3 regions of the Streptomyces sp. NPDC089919 genome follow, and region 3 is predicted to be linked to each of the others. Evidence: riboswitches for the same ligand, from Rfam matches in the RefSeq annotation. Region 3 holds a riboswitch; each other region holds the start of a gene.
What was found. A riboswitch is a leader RNA that binds a small molecule or an ion and turns the genes downstream of it on or off. The one in region 3 is predicted to bind thiamine pyrophosphate.

Region 1 (2,259 bases), on a different contig from region 3:
CAGGGTGCCGAGCACCGCCACCGAGGTGCGCGCCGTCAGGCCGTGGCACATGTACAGCGCGATGAGCATGATCGCGCTGGCCCCGACCACCGCCACCAGCAGCGGGTTCGACCCCTGGAGGATGGCCGGCAGGATGAACAGCGTCAGCACCGCGAAGCTCACCACCAGCGCGATCAGCGCGGTGACCCCGCGCAGCCGGCCGACCAGCACCACCGCCACCGCGAAGATGCCGGCCAGCAGCGCCAGCGGCAGCTTCCGGTTCACGTCGATCACCGAGTACTGGAGATCCCGCGGAGCGTCGGGCGCGTACGCCACCACGACCTCCTGACCGTCGCTCAACTGCCGGGGCGCGCCCGGCTGGACGATCTCGACGAAGGTCCGGCCCCGGTCGGGGCCGCTGCGCACCTCGACGGTGGCCTTCTTGCACTGCCCGTTCTGCGACTGCACCGCCTCGCGGCCCTCGGGGGTGGAGGTGTCCCCGGTCGGCGGGACCTGTGCGGCGTTGACGTCCTTGCAGTCCACCCGCTCCAGCCGGACCACTTGGCCCTGCTGGGTCTGCCGGTCGAAGCCGACGCCGGTCCGGGAGTGGTCGGGGGTGCCGCCGGGCCAGAGCACCGCCATGCCGATGACCACGGCCGCGGCGAAGGGGATCAGGACGGCGGCGATGACCTTGCGCAGGTGCCGGGAGCCGGGCGCGGCCGGTCCGTGGCTGTGCGCGTGCCCGTGCCCGCCGTGGCCTCCGTGCCCGTGCCCGCCGTGACCTCCATGGCCGCCGTGTCCGGAGCGCCCGTGACCGTCGTGTCCCCCGTGCCCGTGGCCACTGTGGTCGGAGTGCCCGTCGTGGCCCGCACGGTCGGAGTGGTCCGGGTGGTCGCCGGGGTTCCTGGGGCGCTGCGGAGAGGTGGTCACCGGCCGATCATCGCAAGAGATGAGGGGGCCCACTGTTCAGCGCCACACAGATGACGCTAGCGTGGGGGCACCTTTGCACAACGCGGGAGCTCGGAGCACCGGGCTGAGAGGGCGCTGATCACCGTACGCGCGTCGAGGACGACGAGCGGGTACGGGAGGAGGCTGCGTCGACCGCCGAACCTGTTACCGGGTAATGCCGGCGTAGGGAGATAGGTCTCATGACCATTCAGGATGCACGCACGCCTGCCACCAGCCAGGACGAGCGCACGCCGGGCTGGCACAAGGGGTACGTCGTGGGCTCCCGCCCCGACCTCCGGGTGCCCGTCCGACAGGTCCACCTCACCAACGGCAAGGACGTCACGCTCTACGACACGTCCGGTCCGTACACCGACCCCGCCGTCGACACCGACGTCCGCCGGGGCCTGGCCCCGCTCCGCGAGAACTGGATCATCGGTCGCGGCGACACCGAGGAGTACGCGGGCCGTCCCGTGCGCCCCGAGGACGACGGCATCAAGCACACCTCGCCGCGCGGTGGCCTGAAGAACCTCGACGCGGTCTTCCCGGGCCGCCCGCGGCAGCCCCGCCGCGGCCGGGGCGGCCAGGCCGTCACGCAGCTCGCGTACGCCCGCCGGGGCGAGATCACCCCGGAGATGGAGTACGTCGCGATCCGCGAGAACGTCTCCCCCGAGGTCGTCCGCGAGGAGATCGCCGCAGGTCGCGCGGTGCTCCCGGCGAACGTCAACCACCCGGAGATCGAGCCGATGATCATCGGCAAGCGCTTCCTGGTGAAGGTCAACGCCAACATCGGCAACTCCGCGGTCACCTCCTCCATCGAGGAGGAGGTCGACAAGATGACCTGGGCGACCAAGTGGGGCGCCGACACGGTCATGGACCTCTCCACCGGCCGCAACATCCACACCACCCGCGAGTGGGTGCTGCGCAACTCCCCGGTCCCGATCGGCACCGTGCCCCTGTACCAGGCCCTGGAGAAGGTCGACGGCCGCGCCGAGGACCTGACCTGGGAGATCTACAAGGACACGGTCATCGAGCAGGCCGAGCAGGGCGTGGACTACATGACGGTGCACGCCGGCGTGCTGCTGCCGTACGTCCCGCTGACCGCCCGCCGCAAGACCGGCATCGTCTCCCGCGGCGGCTCGATCATGGCCGCGTGGTGCCTGGCGCACCACAAGGAGAACTTCCTCTACACGAACTTCGAGGAGCTCTGCGAGATCCTCGCGACGTACGACGTCACGTACTCGCTGGGCGACGGCCTGCGCCCCGGCTCCATCGCGGACGCCAACGACGAGGCGCAGTTCGCCGAGCTGCGCACGCTGGGCGAGCTGAACACCA
Region 2 (2,259 bases), on a different contig from region 3:
CGTACCAGCGGGCCATCGGGGCGGCCACCTCGGCGGGCAGGGCGCCGGCCAGCGGGCGGTCGGCGGCCTCGACGACGGTCACGGCGCAGCCGGCGGCGCGGGCCGCGGTGGCGAACTCGGCGCCGATCCAGCCGGCGCCGACCACCACGATCTCCCGCCCCTCGGCGAGCACCGGCGCCAGGCGCGCGGCGTCGTCGAGGGTGCGCAGCAGGTGGACGCCCGGGACGCCGGCGCTGCCGGGCAGGGCGACCGGCTCGGCGCCGGTGGCCAGGACCAGGACGTCGTACGGGACCGGGCCGGCTTCGGTGTCCAGCTCGTGCTCGGCCGGGCGCAGGCCGGTCACCTCGACGCCGAGCCGCAGCTCGACGGCCAGGGCCTCGAAGTCGATGTCGAAGGCGGAGTCCTCGGCCTTGCCGAGCAGCACGGCCTTGGAGAGCGGTGGCCGGTCGTACGGCTGGTGCGGTTCGGCGCCCAGCAGGGTCACCGGTCCCGTCCAGCCCTGTTCGCGCAGGGCCACGGCCGTCTGCACCCCGGCCATGCCCGCCCCGACGATGACGGCGCCCCGGCCCGTCCCCCGCGTCCCGCTCAGCTGCTCGCTCACGGTCCCACCCTATACATCTGACGAACCGTCAGGAAATGGGGGTCCGGCGGCCCGGCCGCCCGCGCCCCGGCCGGGCGGCCTTACCCGCACTCGAGCCGGGGGATAGTCTGGCGGGCGTACCTATCGCGGGAGCCCGGACGTACCGGGCTGAGAGGGAGGCTGCGCGGCCTCCGACCGTACGAACCTGATCCGGGTCATGCCGGCGAAGGGAGGGGCTGGACACCCATGCACTCATCCACATCCACCGGACGTCCGCCCGGCGAGCGGGGATCGGACGTCCTCGTCATCGGCGGCGGGATCATCGGCCTGGTCACCGCCTGGCGGGCGGCCCAGCGAGGGCTGCGCACCGCGCTGGCCGACCCGGCGCCGGGCGGCGGGGCCGCCCAGGTCGCGGCCGGCATGCTCGCCGCGGTCACCGAGCTCCACTACGGCGAGGAGACCCTGCTGGGCCTCAACCTCGCCTCCGCCCGCCGCTATCCGCAGTTCGCCGCCGAGCTGGCCGAGGCCAGCGGGGGGCTGGACATCGGCTTCCGCGCCTGCGGGACCCTCGCCGTCGCCCTGGACGCCGACGACCGCACCCACCTGCGCGAACTGCACGCACTCCAGCGGCGCTGCGGGCTGGAGTCGGAGTGGCTGAGCGGGCGCGAGTGCCGGCGGCTGGAGCCGATGCTGGCGCCGGGCGTCCGGGGCGGGCTGCGGGCCGACGGCGACCACCAGGTCGACCCCCGGCGGCTGGCCGCCGCGCTGCTCGCCGCCTGCGCACGGGCCGGGGTGGTCTTCCACCGGGCCGCCGTGGAGCGGCTGACCGTCACCGGCGGCCGGGCCGCCGGGGCGGTCCTGGACTCCGGCACCCGGCTGGCCGCCGACCAGGTCGTCCTCGCCACCGGCAGCCTCAGCGGCCGGCTGGACGGGCTGCCGCCGGAGGTGGCCCCGCCGATCCGTCCGGTCAAGGGCCAGGTGCTGCGGCTGCGGGTACCGGGGGCCTACGCGCCCTTCCTGACCCGGACGGTCCGCGCGGTGGTCCGCGGCAGCCAGGTCTACCTGGTGCCCCGGGAGAACGGCGAGCTGGTCATCGGCGCCACCAGCGAGGAACTGGGCTGGGACACCACGGTCACCGCCGGCGGGGTGTACGAACTCCTGCGCGACGCCCACGAGCTGGTGCCGGGCATCACCGAACTCCCGCTCACCGAGACCCGGGCGGGCCTGCGCCCGGGCTCCCCCGACAACGCCCCGCTGCTCGGCCCGACCGAGCTGCCCGGGCTGCACCTGGCCACCGGGCACTACCGCAACGGCGTCCTGCTGACCCCGGTCACCGGCGACGCCCTGGCGGAGGTCCTGACCACCGGCGAACTGCCCGCGGAGGCGCGGCCGTTCACCCCCCGGCGGTTCTCGGCCGGCGCTCCGTCCGCCGGGCCGGCCGGCCGCACCGCACGTGAGGAGTCCCTGGTATGACCGTGTCCGTCAACGGAGAGCCGCGCGAGGTCGCGGCCGGGACCACGCTGGAGGCCCTGGTCGCCACCTTGACCGAGGCCCGGTCCGGAGTGGCCGCGGCCGTCAACGAGACCGTCGTGCCGCGCGGGCAGTGGCCCGCGACCGCGCTCGGCGAGGGCGACCGGGTCGAGGTCCTGACCGCGGTCCAGGGAGGCTGAGCATGACCG
Region 3 (2,259 bases):
TCCTGGAACTTCTTGCTCACCAGGAAGTCGATCAGCGCCTTGCCGCCGGCCTCGTTCTTCGCGCCCGTCAGGAGGCCGGCGAACTCGGTCTGCCGGAAGCAGGTGCCGGTGGCCACCCCGGTCGGCGCGGTGGCCGGCTGGGGCTCGGAGTACAGCACCTCGACCGGCGGGCTGGAGGCGTAGGAGACCACCAGCGGGCGGTCGGCCTTGGCCTTCTTGCCGCCGGCGGAGCCGGAGAAGCGCTCGTTGTAGGCCTGCTCCCAGCCGTCGACCACCTCGACGCCGTTGGCCTTGAGCTTGCTCCAGTAGTCCTGCCAGCCCTGCTCGCCGTACTTGCCGACGGAGGCCAGCAGGAAGCCGAGGCCGGGCGAGGAGGTCGCGGCGTTCTCGGTGACCAGGAGGTTCTTGTACGCCGGCTTGACCAGGTCGTCGAGGGTGACCGGGGGCGCCAGCTTCTTGTCGGCGAAGTACTTCTTGTCGTAGTTGACGCAGATGTCGCCGGAGTCGACCGGGGTGACCCGGTGCTGCGCCTTGTCGAGCTGGTACTCGTCCGGGATCCCGGCCAGGCCCTTGGCCTCGTACGGGGTGAAGACGCCGTTGTCGAGGGCGCGCGAGAGCAGGGTGTTGTCCACGCCGAAGAAGACGTCCCCGCGCGGGGAGCCCTTGGTGAGGATCTCCTGGTTGAGCGCCGCGCCCGCGTCCCCGCTCTTGAGGATCTTGACGGTGTAGCCGCTCTGCTTCTCGAACTCCTTCAGGACCGCCGGGGTGGCGTTGAAGGAGTCGTGGCTGACGAGGGTGACGGTCGTGGACTTCGGCGACTCGCCCGCCCCGGCCTTGTCCTTGCCGTCGCCGCCGCAGGCGGTGAGCGTCGACACGCCCAGGGCGGCGACCAGCGCCGCGCCCGCCATCTTCTTGGTGGTGCTCACGAAAATTCCTCCTGGAGTGACCAGGAGAAGACGCGGCCCGGCCCCGGCGCTCATCAGGAGCGGACGCCGGGGCAGGGCGCAACAGCTTGAGGTGATGACCGAACTTCCTACCCGGAATGACCCGGGCGAGGTTCAGAGGGTCTGCGGCTTGACGGTGCCCGCACTCTCAGCGCTGTGGCGCTCCCCTGTCGGAATATGCAGATGTACGGGAGCCAGGTTACCGCTCGCTGGCCGCGAGCTGACCGCACGCTCCGTCGATCTCCTGGCCCCGGGTGTCGCGGACGGTGACCGGCACGCCGTGGTTGGCGATCGCCTGGACGAAGGCCCGCTCGTCCTCGGGCCGGGAGGCGGTCCACTTGGAGCCGGGGGTGGGGTTCAGCGGGATCAGGTTGACGTGCACCCGCTTGCCCTTGAGCAGCCGGCCGAGCAGGTCGCCCCGCCAGGCCTGGTCGTTGATGTCGCGGATCAGCGCGTACTCGATGGAGATGCGGCGGCCGGACTTCTCCGCGTACTCCCAGGCCGCGTCCAGGACCTCGCGGACCTTCCAGCGGGTGTTCACGGGCACGAGGGTGTCGCGCAGCTCGTCGTCGGGGGCGTGCAGCGAGACCGCGAGGCGGCACTTGAAGCCCTCGTCGGCGAACCGCAGCATCGCCGGGACCAGGCCGACGGTGGAGACGGTGATGCCCCGCTGGGACAGGCCCAGGCCGTCGGGCTCGGGGTCGGTGAGCCGGCGGATGGCGCCGACCACGCGCTTGTAGTTGGCCAGCGGCTCGCCCATGCCCATGAAGACGATGTTGGAGAGCCGGGCCGGGCCGCCGGGCACCTCGCCGTCCCGCAGTGCCCGCATGCCGTCGACGATCTGGTGCACGATCTCGGCGGTGGACAGGTTGCGGTCCAGGCCCGCCTGGCCGGTGGCGCAGAACGGGCAGTTCATGCCGCAGCCGGCCTGGGAGGAGATGCACATCGTCACCCGGTCGGGGTAGCGCATCAGCACGGACTCGACGAGGGTGCCGTCGTGCAGCTTCCACAGGGTCTTGCGGGTGGTGTCGTCGTCGCAGCTGATGTGCCGGATGACGGACATGAGGTCCGGCAGCAGCTCCTGCTGGAGCTTCTCCCGGGAGCCGGCCGGGATGTCGGTCCACTCGGCCGGGTCGTGCGCGTAGCGCGCGAAGTAGTGGGTGGAGAGCTGCTTGGCGCGGAACGGCTTCTCGCCGATCGCGGCCACCGCCTCGCGCCGCTCGGCCGGCGTGAGGTCGGCCAGGTGCCGGGGCGGCTTCTTCGCTCCCTTGGGCGCGACGAAGGTCAGTTCTCCCGGGACGGGGCGGGCCATGGC

Region 1: another riboswitch for thiamine pyrophosphate. It lies ahead of thiC (phosphomethylpyrimidine synthase ThiC); the one in region 3 lies ahead of AB0O40_RS15935 (thiamine ABC transporter substrate-binding protein).
Region 2: another riboswitch for thiamine pyrophosphate. It lies ahead of thiO (glycine oxidase ThiO); the one in region 3 lies ahead of AB0O40_RS15935 (thiamine ABC transporter substrate-binding protein).

What each region holds. Positions count from the first base shown of each region.
Region 1 is NZ_JBFBGK010000005.1:56,369-58,627, reverse strand. It holds gene AB0O40_RS03830 (YibE/F family protein) at 1-942, opposite strand, end outside; TPP riboswitch at 982-1,134, shown strand; gene thiC (phosphomethylpyrimidine synthase ThiC) at 1,128-2,259, shown strand, end outside.
Region 2 is NZ_JBFBGK010000177.1:6,219-8,477, forward strand. It holds gene AB0O40_RS36680 (FAD-dependent oxidoreductase) at 1-538, opposite strand, end outside; TPP riboswitch at 717-829, shown strand; gene thiO (glycine oxidase ThiO) at 827-2,053, shown strand; gene thiS (sulfur carrier protein ThiS) at 2,050-2,250, shown strand; gene AB0O40_RS36695 (thiazole synthase) at 2,253-2,259, shown strand, end outside.
Region 3 is NZ_JBFBGK010000032.1:49,506-51,764, forward strand. It holds gene AB0O40_RS15935 (thiamine ABC transporter substrate-binding protein) at 1-926, opposite strand, end outside; TPP riboswitch at 1,013-1,123, opposite strand; gene rlmN (23S rRNA (adenine(2503)-C(2))-methyltransferase RlmN) at 1,144-2,256, opposite strand.